4 regions of the Enterobacter sichuanensis genome follow, and region 1 is predicted to be linked to each of the others. Evidence: predicted binding sites of a transcription regulator. Region 1 holds the regulator's gene; each other region holds the start of a gene.

Evidence for each region. Region 1 encodes CRP, which controls carbon source genes, mostly activating them, when cyclic AMP is high. Its sites were predicted from a motif close to ATGTGANNNNNNTCACAT; they were not measured.
Region 2: a site for CRP is predicted at 2,539-2,556, ahead of epd (erythrose-4-phosphate dehydrogenase). Genes of this name have one in related genera too.
Region 3: a site for CRP is predicted at 1,635-1,652, ahead of ydfZ (putative selenium delivery protein YdfZ). Genes of this name have one in related genera too.
Region 4: a site for CRP is predicted at 1,800-1,817, ahead of msrB (peptide-methionine (R)-S-oxide reductase MsrB). Genes of this name have one in related genera too.

What each region holds. Positions count from the first base shown of each region.
Region 1 covers NZ_CP027986.1:4,309,072-4,313,216, reverse strand. The annotation lists gene C1N69_RS20980 (YccS/YhfK family putative transporter) at 1-1,795, opposite strand, end outside; gene crp (cAMP-activated global transcriptional regulator CRP) at 1,853-2,485, opposite strand; gene C1N69_RS20970 (OsmC family protein) at 2,797-3,201, shown strand; gene C1N69_RS20965 (phosphoribulokinase) at 3,268-4,137, opposite strand.
Region 2 covers NZ_CP027986.1:3,873,736-3,877,880, reverse strand. The annotation lists gene loiP (metalloprotease LoiP) at 1-145, opposite strand, end outside; gene tkt (transketolase) at 418-2,409, shown strand; gene epd (erythrose-4-phosphate dehydrogenase) at 2,751-3,770, shown strand; gene pgk (phosphoglycerate kinase) at 3,820-4,145, shown strand, end outside.
Region 3 covers NZ_CP027986.1:2,143,047-2,147,191, forward strand. The annotation lists gene C1N69_RS10310 (mannitol dehydrogenase family protein) at 1-1,290, shown strand, start outside; gene ydfZ (putative selenium delivery protein YdfZ) at 1,334-1,537, opposite strand; gene C1N69_RS10320 (GntR family transcriptional regulator) at 1,776-2,462, opposite strand; gene ydfG (bifunctional NADP-dependent 3-hydroxy acid dehydrogenase/3-hydroxypropionate dehydrogenase YdfG) at 2,554-3,300, opposite strand; gene dcp (peptidyl-dipeptidase Dcp) at 3,430-4,145, shown strand, end outside.
Region 4 covers NZ_CP027986.1:1,874,928-1,879,072, forward strand. The annotation lists gene C1N69_RS08940 (D-hexose-6-phosphate mutarotase) at 1-525, opposite strand, end outside; gene gapA (glyceraldehyde-3-phosphate dehydrogenase) at 598-1,593, opposite strand; gene msrB (peptide-methionine (R)-S-oxide reductase MsrB) at 1,935-2,348, shown strand; gene C1N69_RS08955 (YeaC family protein) at 2,390-2,662, shown strand; gene chiD (chitinase ChiD) at 2,714-3,967, opposite strand.

The sequences.
Region 1 (4,145 bases):
CACGCGCGAGCGTGGTCATGGCGTTGATATGTTCGACGATAAACTGGCTGTGCGTCACCCAGAGCTTCATGTCCGCAAGATAGTGCGAGTTAAAGCCGGGCTCCTGCATCGCCTGGTTGAGCGAGTTGAACAGGGCGTTGTGCGCCTGGTTGACCTTCATCCGCTGATAAGCCAGCGGGGAGGGCTGAGGATCATCGCTCAGAATCAGGCGGATAGCCTCCTGGTCAGCCTCCAGCGCGTCGTGGGCGTTCTGCCTGAGCAGCCCGCTCTGCCACTGCGGCCACAGCCAGACCATACCACCAAAGGCAATCAGACAGCCGATGAGGGTATCAATCAGCCTGGCGACAATAAACTGTTCGCCATTGAGCGTGAGCAACTGCAGGGTATACACCGCCGTCACCGTAAAACCCACCATCGCCCAGCCGTAGTTTTTACGAATAATCAGGTAGCTCACCAGCGTAATCACCAACATTCCTGCCAGGGTATAGCCTTCCGGCACGTGGAAGTGCAGCGTCACGCCCGCAATAATCAGCCCCGCCATCGTTCCGCCGGCCCGGTGCAGAATCCGCACCCGCGTGGCGCCGTAGCCATTCTGGGTGACAAACAGCACGGTCATTAAGATCCAGTAGGGTTTCGGCAGATGCAGCGCCATGCCCATCAGGCTGGCGACACTGAGCATGACGCTAATCCGTGCGGCATTGCGCAGGGCGGACGATTTAAGCGACAGATAACTTCTGAGCGCGGGCAACAGCGGAAGCCGTTTTTGTTTGTCCGCCATCAGATCGCGGGAATAAAGCGGGCGCTGGGTACGCAGCACGCGGGCGATGCGGCTGAAGTGCCAGGCGGCAAACTGACCGACCGGGTTATCCGGATGCTGACGGGCGATTTTCTCCAGCGCGCCGAGCTGTTTGTCCATGTTAAAGCGCGTGGGGTAGCGGTGATAGAGAATATCGTCGGCCAGGATCCGCAGGCGCGCGGAGACGGTCTGTGCGTTCCAGCGGATCACCGCTTCAGCGTGGCTGCGCTCTACCAGTTTTTGCACCTCTTGCGGGTGGTGAAGACTTACGGAGATATGTTCCTGCAGATCCAGCCCCACCTGGAAAGTGCGCAGCAGCCGTTTATATTCGTGATTCTGGTTGGCGGCGAGCATATGCAGTTGCTGGTAGCACTGGCTTATCAGATCCACCATCTTTTGCTGACGGGTCAGCAGCGGGGGCAGCGATCTTTCCGGATCGGTATGCTGGGTGAGCAGGGTGTATTTGGCTTCACAATACTCCGCCAGCTGCACATAGAGCAGGCTCAGGGATTCACGCAGCGGTTGTTCGCGCCACAGCCAGAACCAGAACCAGTTAAACAGCCCGTACCATAATGTCCCCAGCGCGTAGATCAGCAGCGGCTCCCACACCGGCATATTTCCGGCGAGGCTCAGCGTGAAAATGGCCGCAATCAGCGAGGCGGGAAGTAGACGGGCGTGCAGCGAGCTGATTTCGGCGGTGACACCCAGGGTCATCGCCAGCACGGTCAGGATCAGCGGCAGCGGAATATCGCGCGCCAGCAGAAGCTGCACGGCGAGACTACAGCCGGCAAACAGTGAACCGCCAATGATGAGTCGTTTGAAAAAGCGCTTATGCGGCGTGTCCAGACCGGCAATGTTGCAGCAGGCGGGCACCAGAGAAAAGAGCAGACCTTGCTGAAGATGTCCGAGGAGCAGGCCTACGGCCACAGGAAGACACAACACCAGCGTTTGTCGCAGTGCGTAGTTAACTTCCGGGTGATAGATCAGCCTGCGCCACATGGGGAGTAGAGACAAAAACGGCGTGACACCTTGCGGTGACACGCCGTTTGAGCGGAATTAACGCGTTCCGTAAACCACGATGGTTTTACCGTGGGCGGAGATCAGGTTTTGATCTTCCAGCATTTTCAGGATACGACCTACGGTTTCACGGGAGCAACCGACGATCTGACCAATTTCCTGACGGGTAATTTTAATTTGCATGCCGTCCGGGTGGGTCATGGCGTCTGGCTGTTTCGCCAGGTTCAGCAGCGTCTGTGCAATACGGCCCGTCACGTCCAGGAAGGCGAGGTTGCCCACTTTCTCAGAGGTGACCTGCAGACGGCGCGCCATCTGGGAAGAAAGACGCATCAGGATGTCAGGGTTAACCTGAATCAGCTGACGGAATTTCTTGTAAGAAATTTCAGCCACTTCACATGCTGTCTTTGCACGAACCCAGGCGCTACGTTCCTGGCCCTCTTCAAACAGGCCCAGTTCACCGATGAAATCGCCCTGGTTCAGATAAGAAAGGATCATCTCTTTCCCTTCTTCATCTTTGATCAGCACTGCCACCGAGCCTTTAACGATGTAATACAACGTTTCCGCTTTTTCACCCTGGTGAATCAGCGTGCTCTTCGATGGGTACTTATGAATGTGGCAATGAGACAAGAACCATTCGAGAGTCGGGTCTGTTTGCGGTTTGCCAAGCACCATGCGCTGTTATCCTCTGTTATAAGCTGTCACCAGAGTCATCAGATGCATCCGGACTCTGGGGTTGCAATCGAATTCTTACCCATACCCTGGGAAGTCGGCTACCGTAACGTTTCGCAGCCAGTAAAGTTTGATGTCCTCTGCATACACGTGTAACGTCAATGTATTACTGTAGCATCCTGAGTGTTTTAGCATAGCTTTCGCCGCGTGTCTCCTGGTGTCTCGCTTCAGCATGATGCAGGTCGCCTTCCATTGCGAGAAATGTAACGCACGCGTAATCTGTCACCAAAAATGCAACGTTGGAGTTTAAGAATATGCAAGCGCGCGTGAAATGGGTTGAAGGTTTAACGTTCCTGGGCGAGTCCGCTTCCGGACACCAGATTTTGATGGATGGCAACTCCGGCGATAAAGCGCCAAGCCCAATGGAGATGGTGCTGATGGCGGCAGGGGGATGCAGCGCCATTGACGTGGTGTCGATTCTGCAGAAAGGCCGTCATGACGTGACAGATTGCGAGGTTAAACTGACCTCAGAACGTCGTGAAGAGGCGCCACGCCTGTTCACCCATATTAATCTGCACTTTGTTGTGACCGGCAAAGCGTTGAAAGACACGGCGGTATCACGCGCGGTGGACCTGTCGGCGGAGAAGTACTGCTCTGTGGCGTTAATGCTGGAGAAGGCGGTAAAAATCACCCATTCGTATGAAGTGATTGAGGCGTGATTGATTGGGCATCGTGCGTGTTGATGCCCTCACCCTAACCCTCTCCCACAGGGAGAGGGAATATGATTATGCGATCTGCTTCCCTTCCATCAGTCGCTGTACCAGCGGCGTCATGATGAGCTCCATTGCCAGTCCCATTTTTCCGCCCGGCACCACTAATGTATTCATGTGAGAAATGAACGAGCCCTGCAGCATCGCCAGCAGCCACGGATAATCAATGCCTTCGAGATTGCGGAAATGGATCACCACAAAGCTCTCATCCAGCGACGGGATACTTTTGGCGGCGAACGGGTTGGAGGTGTCCACCGTCGGCACGCGCTGGAAGTTGATATGGGTGCGGGAAAACTGCGGCGTCAGGTAGTTGATGTAATCTTCCATGGAACGCACCACCGAGTCCATCACTGCCTCGCGTGAGTGGCCGCGCTCGCTCATGTCACGCGTCAGTTTCTGGATCCACTCCAGGTTGACGATTGGGACCACGCCGACCAGCAGATCCACGTGGCGCGCCACGTCGTGCTGCGGCGTAACCACGCCGCCGTGTAATCCTTCGTAGAACAGAACGTCGGTAGGTTCCGGCAGCGGCTGCCAGGGAGTAAAGGTGCCCGGCACCTGATTCCAGGGAACGGCTTCATCATAGGTATGCAGATACTTGCGGGACTGCCCTTTGCCGCTCTGTCCGTACTCAATAAAGGTTTGCTCCAGCAGGCCGAAGTCATTGGCCTCCGGGCCGAAGTAACTGATGTGTTTACCCAGATCGCGCGCTTTACGGATGGCCATATCCATCTCCGGACGCGTGTAGCGGTGAAAGCTGTCGCCTTCGACCTCCGCCGCACGGAGATTCAGCTGGGCGAAAATCTTGCGAAAGGCGAGGCTGGTGGTGGTGGTTCCCGCACCACTCGACCCCGTAACGGCAATAATCGGATGTCTGGCAGACATAACAACTC
Region 2 (4,145 bases), 440 kb from region 1:
TCAGCGCTTTAACCTGCGCATCGCTCAGGGAATAGGCCTGAAAGGCTTCTGCGCCTGACGTCATCAGACCGTTAGAATCCATATTCTGACAGCCGCTCAGCAGGAGCGTTGTACCCAGGGCCAGCACTATTGCACGCATTTTCATGAGGTTGTTTCCGTACTCGTTAATCTGAATAAAATCTGAAAAGTGCACCGGCAGCGAAGCCGGACTCGGGCTAAGTATAAGGAATATCGACGAGGCCGGGCGAGCAGATTGCGCAACATGCGAGCATGATCCAGAGATTTCTTAAGCTGCAAAAGAATGGTCCATGTACATGGCATGCCGCTTGGGTTACATTGTTGGCACTTTTTTCCGGCGTAGCCCAAAACGCGCTGTCGTCAAGGGCATGGCCTTTAACAGTCCGATCTGGAGTTAAAATGTCCTCACGTAAAGAGCTTGCTAATGCTATTCGTGCGCTGAGCATGGACGCAGTACAGAAAGCCAAATCCGGCCACCCAGGGGCCCCTATGGGTATGGCTGATATCGCCGAAGTCCTGTGGCGTGATTTCCTGAACCACAACCCGCAGAACCCGTCATGGGCTGACCGCGACCGTTTCGTACTGTCTAACGGCCACGGCTCGATGCTGATTTATAGCCTGCTGCATCTCACGGGCTACGATCTGCCTATCGAAGAGCTGAAAAACTTCCGTCAGCTGCACTCCAAAACACCTGGCCACCCGGAAGTGGGCTACACCGCTGGCGTAGAAACCACCACCGGCCCACTGGGTCAGGGTATTGCTAACGCAGTGGGTATGGCGATTGCTGAGAAAACCCTGGCGGCGCAGTTCAACCGTCCTGGCCACGACATCGTTGACCACTTCACCTATGCGTTCATGGGTGACGGCTGCATGATGGAAGGCATTTCTCACGAAGTGTGCTCTCTGGCAGGTACCCTGAAGCTGGGCAAACTGGTTGCGTTCTATGACGACAACGGCATCTCCATCGACGGTCACGTTGAAGGCTGGTTCACTGACGACACCGCTAAACGTTTCGAAGCCTACGGCTGGCACGTGGTGCGTGGCGTTGATGGCCATGATGCTGACTCGATTAAACGTGCGGTTGAAGAAGCGCGCGCAGTCACTGACAAACCATCCCTGCTGATGTGCAAAACCATCATCGGCTTTGGTTCACCGAACAAAGCGGGTACTCACGACTCCCACGGTGCGCCACTGGGCGACGCGGAAATCGCGCTGACCCGTGAAGCGCTGGGCTGGAAACACCCTGCATTCGAAATCCCTTCTGACATTTATGCGCAGTGGGATGCAAAAGAAGCAGGTCAGGCCAAAGAAGCGGCATGGAACGAGAAGTTTGCTGCGTACGCGAAAGCCTTCCCGCAGGAAGCGGCTGAATTCACCCGTCGTATGAAAGGTGACATGCCGTCTGACTTCGACGCGAAAGCGAACGAGTTCATTGCTAAACTGCAGGCGAACCCATCCAAAATCGCCAGCCGTAAAGCGTCTCAGAACGCGATCGAAGCGTTCGGTCCTCTGCTTCCGGAATTCCTTGGCGGCTCCGCTGACCTGGCTCCGTCTAACCTGACCCTGTGGTCTGGCTCTAAGCCAATCAACGAAGATACTGCCGGTAACTACATCCATTACGGTGTACGTGAATTCGGTATGACGGCGATCGCGAACGGTATCGCGCTGCACGGTGGTTTCCTGCCGTACACCTCTACCTTCCTGATGTTCGTGGAATATGCACGTAACGCCGTGCGTATGGCTGCGCTGATGAAACAGCGTCAGGTGATGGTCTATACCCACGACTCCATCGGTCTGGGCGAAGATGGTCCAACTCACCAGCCGGTAGAGCAGGTGGCTTCCCTGCGTGTGACCCCGAACATGAGCACATGGCGTCCATGTGACCAGGTTGAGTCTGCTGTGGCGTGGAAATACGGTGTTGAGCGTCAGGACGGCCCAACCGCGCTGATCCTCTCCCGTCAGAACCTGGCTCAGCAGGATCGTACGCCAGAGCAGCTGGCGAACATCGCGCGCGGTGGTTATGTGCTGAAAGATTGCGCAGGCCAGCCTGAGCTGATCTTCATCGCAACCGGTTCTGAAGTGGAACTGGCTGTCGCCGCCTGGGACAAACTGACTGCCGAAGGCGTGAAAGCGCGCGTGGTATCCATGCCGTCTACCGATGCGTTCGACAAACAGGATGCTGCTTACCGTGAATCCGTTCTGCCTAAAGCGGTAACCGCGCGTGTGGCAGTGGAAGCGGGTATCGCTGACTACTGGTTCAAATATGTGGGCCTGAACGGCGCCATCGTCGGTATGACCACTTTCGGTGAATCTGCTCCGGCAGAACAGCTGTTCGAAGAGTTCGGCTTCACCGTTGAGAACGTTGTCGCGAAAGCGAAAGAACTGCTGTAATTGTTTGTACGTTGCGGGCTGATGCCCTCACCCCAACCCTCTCCCACTGGGAGAGGGTGCAAACACTAAAAACGGTAACCTCCCGGTTACCGTTTTGCTTTTACCTCGCCGTAAATTATTCCACCTAAAATGTGACGCAAGTCATATAGCTTGCTTATTCATCTGGACAGACATTCCTTTTATTCCTCGTTTCGCTTATTCTTGCTGAAGCGTTTCAGTCGATTAAATGTTCGACAATTGACCAATCAATCGCAGTTTGTGACAGCAAGGATTCCCCTTCGGGCGTAGCTGGATTACTCTTTCAGCCACCTCAAACCCAGGGAGTGCTTTGCAGGAGATCTATGACCGTACGCGTAGCGATTAATGGCTTCGGTCGCATCGGGCGTAATGTGGTTCGTGCTCTGTATGAATCCGGACGTCGGGCGGAAATAACCGTGGTGGCAATCAATGAACTGGCGGATGCTACGGGCATGGCGCATTTATTGAAATATGACACCAGCCACGGACGCTTTGCCTGGGATGTGCGCCAGGACAGAGATCAGCTCTATGTGGGTGACGACGCTATTCGTGTGCTGCATGAGAGCAGCATTTCCGGGCTACCCTGGCGCGAACTGGGTGTGGATGTGGTGCTTGACTGTACCGGTGTGTATGGCAACCGTGAACATGGCGAAGCGCATCTCGCGGCAGGTGCGAAAAAAGTCCTGTTCTCCCATCCCGGCAGTAACGACCTCGACGCGACCGTCGTGTTTGGCGTCAACCAGCATGAGCTGCAAGCTGAACACCGCATTGTCTCCAACGCCTCCTGTACCACTAACTGCATTATTCCGGTCATCAAACTGTTAGACGATGCGTATGGCATTGAATCCGGTACCGTGACCACGATTCACTCCGCCATGCACGATCAACAGGTGATTGACGCTTACCACCCGGATTTACGGCGCACGCGTGCAGCGAGCCAGTCAATCATTCCGGTGGATACCAAACTGGCGGCAGGGATCACCCGAATTTTTCCGCAGTTTAATGACCGCTTTGAAGCGATTGCCGTGCGTGTTCCGACAATCAACGTCACCGCCATCGATCTTAGCGTGACGGTGAAAAAACCAGTAAAAGCCTGTGAAGTCAACCAGTTGCTGCAAAAAGCGGCACAGGGGGCATTTCATGGTATAGTTGACTATACGGAATTACCGTTGGTCTCAGTGGATTTTAACCACGACCCGCACAGCGCCATCGTCGATGGTACTCAAACGCGCGTCAGTGGCGCACACCTTATCAAGACGCTGGTCTGGTGTGATAACGAATGGGGCTTTGCTAACCGAATGCTCGACACCACGTTAGCAATGGCCGCTCAAGGTTTCAGGTAAGACGCATCGTGCGTCTGCAAAACTTTAAGAATCAACGAGAGGATTCACCATGTCTGTAATTAAGATGACCGATCTGGATCTGGCTGGTAAACGCGTTTTCATCCGTGCTGATCTGAACGTACCGGTTAAAGATGGCAAAGTGACCAGTGACGCGCGTATCCGTGCATCACTGCCAACCATCGAACTGGCTCTGAAGCAGGGCGCGAAAGTGATGGTTACCTCCCACCTGGGTCGTCCAACCGAAGGCGAGTACAACGAAGAGTTCTCTCTGCTGCCAGTTGTTAATTACCTGAAAGACAAACTGTCCAACCCGGTTCGCCTGGTAAAAGATTACCTGGACGGCGTTGAAGTTGCTGCCGGTGAACTGGTGGTTCT
Region 3 (4,145 bases), 2.2 Mb from region 1:
CTGATTGGCGGCGAGCAGCAGATCGCCGATCTGAACGCGCAGGATAACCTCTATACGGTGGCGGAAATGTCCGCCGATGCATGGATCTCCCGCGTGGTTGGCGTAGTCAAAAAGGCGCTGCATGCGCAGGTTGACGGGCTGGAGAGCGTGCTGGCAGCAATGTGCGAACCGCAGGTGGCGATTGTCTCACTGACCATCACCGAGAAAGGGTACTGCCATTCCCCGGCGACCGGACAACTGATGCTCGATCACCCGTTTATCGTCGCCGACCTGCAAAACCCGCACCAGCCAAAATCCGCGCCGGGTGTGGTGGTAGAAGCGCTGGCGCGCCGCAAAGCGGCGGGTCTGCCGGCATTTAGTGTGATGTCGTGCGACAACATGCCGGAGAACGGCCATGTGATGCGCAGCGTCACCTGCGCTTACGCCCGGGCGGTTGACGCTGAGCTGGCGGACTGGATCGAAACCCACGTCACCTTCCCGTCAACGATGGTGGATCGCATCGTGCCCGCGGTCACGCCCGATACGCTGGATAAAATCGAGCAACTGACCGGCGTTCGCGATCCTGCAGCGGTGGCCTGCGAACCGTTCCGCCAGTGGGTAATAGAAGATAACTTTGTCGCCGGTCGTCCTGAGTGGGAAAAAGCCGGTGCCGAGCTGGTTGCTGACGTCATTCCGTTTGAAGAGATGAAGCTGCGCATGCTCAACGGCAGCCACTCGTTCCTGGCGTATCTGGGGTATCTGGCCGGGTATCAACATATCAACGAGTGTATGGAAGACGAGAACTACCGCGTCGCCGCGCACGCGCTGATGATCGGCGAACAGGCGCCAACCCTGAAAGTGAAAGGCGTCGATTTAGGTCGCTATGCCGATCTGCTGATCGCCCGCTACAGCAACCCGGCCCTGCGTCACCGTACGTGGCAAATCGCGATGGACGGTAGCCAGAAGCTCCCGCAGCGGATGCTTGATTCCGTGCGCTGGCATCTGGCGCACCGGAAGCCTTTCCCGCTGCTGGCGCTGGGGGTTGCCGGCTGGATGCGCTATGTCGGCGGCGTGGATGAGCAGGGCAAGGCCATTGAGGTGAGCGATCCGCAGCTGGCGGTCATTCAGGCGGCGGTGAAGGGCAGTGCAGAAGGAGAAAGCCGGGTGCATGCGCTGCTCGGTATTGAGGCTATCTTCGGTAAAGCGTTACCGCAGGACGCTGACTTTGTGGATGCGGTGATGAAGGCATATCAGACGTTACTGCAGAAGGGCGTCAAAGCGACCGTGGCGCAGTTCGTGTCGCAACGGTAGTTCAGCACATGCCGCCGTTCGCGGCGGCATGCAGGGACACAGGTTAGTGCATCCCCAGACGAATCAGCTCAATCGGTTCGAACTTACCTTCACATCCTTCCACTTCCACGGTTTTGCTACGACGCACCTGCTCGGCATTGAGGCCGTCACTGTGGATCGCTTTAATCACGCCGAACTGGTTTGTGCCACTAATCATGACGCGGCTGCCAGTAGTGATTGCATTGCGGTTACGGTCGTATGTCATCATGGTATTTTCTCCTCTCTAACCTGGTCGTTACGGCGTTATTTCTGGTACGCCGTTCACGGGGCATATAAATACGCCTGTCCGCAGGTCAGTTTTTTGTTTTTGATCAAACTCACACTTTTTTCTTTATTTCGCAGGAGCAGCGATCGCAGAGAGGGGAATATAGCGCGAACGTCATTGGATGGAATAAAACCAGGCAGGACAACGCATGACTCGCCGCACCCGTAAGGGGCGGCGAATGTTACTCTTCGCTAAACCACTCGCTATTTTCCTGACGGATAAGCTGCACCGATTCGCTAATTTCCTGCAGATGCAGCGTCATTGCTTTTTCCACAGCGTCCGGGTCGCGTTTTTCGAGCGCGCTGAAAATATCGTGATGCTGTCGGAGCAACATTTCCGGTGGCGAGACGTGATCGAGACTCATATACCGCACGCGATCGATGGTGGCTTTGATGTTTTCGATAGTGTCCCAGGCGAGTTGGCAATCCGCAATCTGCGCCAGTTTCTGGTGGAATTCATCATCGAGCTGGAAGAAGTCATTCAGCTGTTTACGGTCAATCGCAATACGCTGCTGATGCAGATTCTGCTCCAGCAGGTAACACTGGTTGTCGTTGATAAGCGTTGCAGCACGACGCGCCACCGCGCATTCAATGGCCTGACGAACGAAACATCCGTTGCGAACCTGAGAAAGTGAAATTTTATTCACGTAACTGCCGCGCTGGGGACGGATCTGAATCAGACCGTTTTCCGCAAGCTTAATAAACGCTTCACGCACCGGCTGCCGGGAGACGTCAAACCGCACGGAGACCTCTTTTTCGGAAAGCGGTGTTCCCGGTGGGATCAGGCAATGAACAATATCGCGTCGCAAAATGCGATAGATTTGCTGGTTGACGGGCTGGGTGGGATTAAGTTGCGATTCAGCGGCCATGAGTTGTCATTTCTCAGAGAGTTAGCCCGAACATACTACCATTCTTTTATAACCCGAAACAGACCCGGCCCGCAGGCCGGGAAGGGCACGGTTAGCCGCGATGGACGTTCAGTCCGGCAAAACTCTGGCTGACGGGCATCATTTCGACAGTATTGATATTGACGTGTTTTGGCAGCGTCGCCACCCACCAGACTGTTTCTGTGACATCTTCCGGCGTCAGCGCGTTAGCATTTTCGTAGGTCTTATCTGCCTTCGCGTCATCGCCTTTGAAACGGACATTGGAAAATTCGGTGCCGCCCACCAGACCCGGCTCGATATCGGTCACACGAATGGCGGTGCCGTGCAGATCGGTGCGCAGGTTAAGGCTGAACTGGCGTACAAACGCTTTCGTCGCGCCATAAACGTTGCCGCCCGCGTAAGGCCAGCTCCCGGCCGTTGAGCCGATATTGATAATATGGCCACGGTTACGCTCAACCATCCCCGGCAACACCGCGCGGGTCATGTAGACCAGCCCTTTGTTGTTGGTGTCGATCATGTTTTCCCAGTCTTCTACGCTGGCTTTGTGGGCGGGCTCCATGCCCAGCGCCAGACCAGCATTGTTGACCAGCACGTCGATGGCGCGCCATTCAGCGGGCAGGTTGGCAATCATCTCTTCAATGGCAGCGCGGTTACGCACATCGAGCTGCGCGGTCAGGATGCTGTCGCCTAATTCGTCTTTCAGCTCCTGCAAACGTTCCTGGCGGCGCCCGGTCGCAATAACCTTGTGCCCGTTGGCGACGAAGCGACGCGTGATGCTTTCACCAAAACCTGCCGTTGCCCCGGTAACTAAAATAATCATCTCACTGTTCCTCAACGCTTTTTGTGTTGTACTAACATAGCATGGTCGCAGAGGGAGCGTTAAGGCAACATTTGTATGACAGCGTTGCAGGGGCTACTCTGGGAAGAAACCCGTACTCAGGAGTGAAAGATGGCGGCCACCAATCCTTTTTTTGACATCAGTCTGTTGCCTTACCAGGCGCCCCGTTTTGATGAAATCAACGACAGCCACTATCGCCCGGCTTTCGATGAAGCGCTTCGCCAGAAGCGGGCGGACATTGAGGCCATTGTCGCTCAGCACGCTGCGCCAGATTTCAATAACACCGTGCTGGCGCTGGAAAAAAGTGGCGTCATGCTCACGCGCGTCAGCAGCGTTTTCTTCGCCATGACCTCCGCGCACACCAACGCGTATCTGCAGGAACTGGAGGAACAGTTCTCCACCGAACTTGCCGCGCTGGCGAACGATATCTGGCTGAATGATACGCTCTTCGCCCGCGTCGAGAGCGTCTGGCAGGACCGTGCCGCGCTGGACGCCGAATCCCGGCGGCTGGTCGAGGAGACGTATCAGCGGTTTATACTGGCCGGGGCGCGTCTGAATGAGACAGAAAAAGCCGAGCTGAAGGCGCTGAATACCGAGGCAGCCTCTCTGACCAGCCAGTTTAATCAACGTCTGCTGGCTGCCGATAAGACCGGTGGGCTGGTGGTGGATTATGCGCACCAGCTTGACGGGCTCAGCGCAACGGAGATCGCGGACGCGGCACAGGCAGCCGCAGAGAGAGGGCTTAACGATCGCTGGCTGATCCCGCTTCTGAACACTACCCAGCAGCCCGCGCTGGCAGCGCTGCGCAATCGTCAGACGCGTGAAAA
Region 4 (4,145 bases), 2.3 Mb from region 1:
CACCGCGCCGATGTCACCCACGTGGAAGTAGGTATGCAGGGCAGAGGTGGTTTCGAACTCACCGTGGGCTTCCAGTTCAATTTCACAGGTCTTACCCAGCTTAAAGCGGGCGTACAGGGTGAAATCATGCGGCCAGAGGGCGCGGGTTTGATCATTCGCCTGAAGTTCAAAGGTCAGCACGGCACCGTTGTCATCTTCATTATGCGCTTTCAGGGGCCACTGCTGGTTACGGGCAAACCCGTGGGAAGGCAGACCCGGCTGTGCGGACGGGCCAAACCATGGCCAGCAGATCGGTACGCCACCGCGGATGGCTGCCCCTTTTTTAAAAGAGGTCGCATCGCTCAGCCATAAAGCTTCTGCTTCACCTTCCGGTTTCCAGGAGAGCAGGTGAGCGCCGTTCAGTGCCACGGAGGCTTTAACGCGCGGATGGTCAACGACGATGACATCGGCACCGTCAATCTGACGGCGGGAAAGCACAGGGGTAAGCTGTTCGACTACCGGAAGTGCAAAAATTTTATTAATCATTAAGCAATCCTCTGTCTTGGCAATAAAAAAGGCGACCGAAGTCGCCTTTTTGGATCAAACACTCATCTCAACTTATTTGGAGATGTGAGCGATCAGGTCCAGTACTTTGTTAGAGTAGCCGGTTTCGTTGTCGTACCAGGATACCAGTTTAACGAAGTTGTCGTTCAGTGCGATACCTGCTTTAGCATCGAACACGGAAGTGCACACTTCGCCGTTGAAATCGGTAGATACAACGTCGTCTTCGGTGTAACCCAGAACGCCTTTCATTGCGCCTTCGGAAGCAGCTTTGATTGCTTTCTTAATTTCTTCATAAGAAGCAGCTTTTTCCAGACGAACGGTCAGGTCAACAACGGATACGTTAGGAGTTGGAACGCGGAACGCCATACCAGTCAGTTTGCCGTTCAGTTCTGGCAGTACTTTACCTACTGCTTTAGCAGCACCGGTAGAGGATGGGATGATGTTCTGAGCCGCGCCACGGCCGCCGCGCCAGTCTTTGTGAGACGGGCCGTCAACGGTTTTCTGAGTAGCGGTGGTTGCGTGAACGGTAGTCATCAGACCTTCGATGATGCCGAAGTTGTCGTTGATAACTTTAGCCAGCGGTGCCAGGCAGTTGGTGGTGCAGGATGCGTTAGAAACGATGTCCTGGCCAGCGTAAGTCTCGAAGTTTGCACCACGAACGAACATTGGGGTGTTGTCTTTGGAAGGACCCGTCAGAACAACTTTTTTCGCACCCGCAGTGATGTGTTTACGTGCAGTTTCGTCGGTCAGGAAGATACCGGTTGCTTCAGCAACAACATCAACACCGATTTCGTTCCATTTCAGGTTAGCTGGGTCTTTCTCAGCAGTAACGCGGATGGTTTTGCCGTTAACAACCAGGTGGCCGTCTTTCACTTCAACGGTGCCGTCGAAACGACCGTGAGTTGAGTCGTACTTCAGCATGTACGCCATGTATTCAGCGTCCAGGAGATCGTTGATACCAACGATTTCGATGTCAGAACGTTTCTGAGCAGCACGGAAAACAATACGGCCGATACGGCCAAAACCGTTGATACCTACTTTGATAGTCATATATTCCACCAGCTATTTGTTAGTGAATAAAAGGTTGCCTGTAAAATTACAAAAACCTTACGCAGCGTCAAGCGGAATCGTGTCAATCATTGCGACAAATCAATCCTGTGACTAACGTTTGTGCGACTGACTCGCCTCACTTTCCCTTTGAGCTTGCAACCACATGGGGGCTGCGCCCGGGATTTTAAAGTCCTCTCAGGATAAAAATGTGAACATGATCACAATTGCCTGACCGCCTTTTCGCGACACATAAGTTTAGATCAAAAGTGCACGCAAGGGTGTTAATGTTTTGTTAGAATCCGGGTTAAAAGATGTCTGTTTCTACAGCGAGATGTAAGCCTATGTCGAACCAACGTAACCCTGACGATTTGAAAAAAAACCTCACAGAAATGCAGTTTTACGTGACGCAGAATCACGGCACGGAACCGCCGTTCACCGGACGTTTACTGCATAACAAACGCGATGGCGTTTACCACTGTCTGGTCTGTGATGCGCCATTGTTCAATTCCCAGACGAAATACGATTCTGGCTGCGGCTGGCCGAGCTTTTACGAGCCGGTGAGCGACGAGGCAATCCGCTACCTGACTGACTCATCCCATGGCATGGTGCGCACGGAAATACGTTGCGGCAACTGTGATGCGCACCTGGGTCACGTCTTCCCGGATGGACCACAGCCAACGGGCGAGCGTTTCTGCGTCAATTCAGCCTCCCTGAGCTTCAGCGACGATGAAAACGGCGACCAGATCAAAGGTTGAAAAAACGATTCAGCAAATTATTCCTGCTAAAGGGAGCGATTGTGAATATTAAAGAGATGATTAGCGGTATGACGCCGGAGATTTATCAGCGCCTGGTCACCGCCGTTGAGCTCGGAAAATGGCCTGATGGCGTCGCGCTGACGCCGGAGCAAAAAGAGAACAGCCTGCAACTGGTCATGCTGTGGCAGGCGCGCAATAACACCGACGCGCAGCACATGACCATCGACACCAACGGCCAGATGGTGATGAAGAGCAAGCGTGAGCTGAAAGAAGAGTTCGGCATCACGCCGAAGCCGATTGCCACTTTCAAATAATGATCTCAATGTAGGCCGGGTAAGCGTTAGCGCCACCCGGCACAATACTGCTTAGTGCGGGATCCCCAACGACGCCGCCAGCTGCTTCGCTAACTGGTTTTCGTCATCCGCGCCATACTCCCAGAACATCGCCCCGGCGAGGCCTTTCGCTTTGATATAGTCCGCTTTGATGGCAACGGAACGTGGGTTCTCATACGAAATCGCAAACAGCGCGTTGCCATCGGCACCCTTCACCGAGAGCCACGGCACTTTCGCCTGGTCGTCCCAGTGCTCTGTAAAGCGCTTCTGCGGATCGTTCAACAGCTTCTTCACGATGTCGTTGTACTTCACGTAGGTATCTTTGGTCAGGTCATAGCCGAGTGACCTGAACAACCCGATCTCCTGTGGCCCGAAGTAGGGCTGGGTAACTGGATTTTTTTGTGCGTCGGGTTTGCTCCAGTCAATGCCCGGCTCCACGGCTCGTTTCGGCACGCGGCCATAGAAACCGATTCCGAGGTTCATCTGCTGCGGCTTCAGCCCGGCGGCCAGATAGTTGTTCACCACAAAATTGACGCTGTATTTATCTGCGGCGGCCACCGTCGGCCAGGTGCTGGAGTCATACAAATTGGCGTTGAAATATTGCGTTCCGTACGCCATGTCGTAGGTCATCAGGTTGATGTAGTCGAGCAGGGGAGCGATGGCGCTGACATCCACCCAGCTTTTCGGACTTTCTGCGTTGGCGCCCACTGCAATGGTCACCAGCTTTTTGTGCCCGAAGGCGGCGCGCATCTCTTTTAGCAGGGCGGTGAAGTTATCCCGGTCGGCGGGCTGGCTTGCAACCAGACCCCATGCGCCATTCACCGGGTACTCCCAGTCGAGATCGATCCCGTCCAGACCGTACTTGTCGACAATCTCCTGCGCGGAGCGGATAAACACCGCGCGGCTCTCTTTGGTTGCCGCTGCGCCAGAGAAACCGCGTGCGCCCCAGCCGCCGACGGAGAGCAGGACCTTAAGGTTCGGGTTTTGTTTGCGCAGGGTCGGGATGAATGCGAGGTCGGAGGCGACTTTGGGTGATAACCAGATCTGGTGCAGCCTGGTCGAGTCTTTCAGCGCGGCGTTGGTTTCGTCTTTTTCGTCGTTATAGATCAGACCAAACGAGTAGTTGAGATGTGTAATCTGGCGGACGTCTAATTTGTTGATGTCGCCACCCGGTCCGGCAGTGACGTCACCTCCGCCATTAAAGTAGCCCACGGACATCAGGTTACTGGCAGAAGCAACGGAAGCGCACAGCAGGGGCAATACTGCCAGCAAAGGCATACGTTTCATACAAGTTCCTCTTTGACATAATAAAATTAACCACGCCACGGAAAAGGCGTGGCGAAAAAACAACCTGATGAGAATAGCATTGCCGCTTCGCTGAGGATGCGAGGGAGTTCACTTTATGGGGATTGGGGAAGAAATGCCGGGTGGCGCTGCGCTTACCCGGCCTACAAAACCAAAGAAA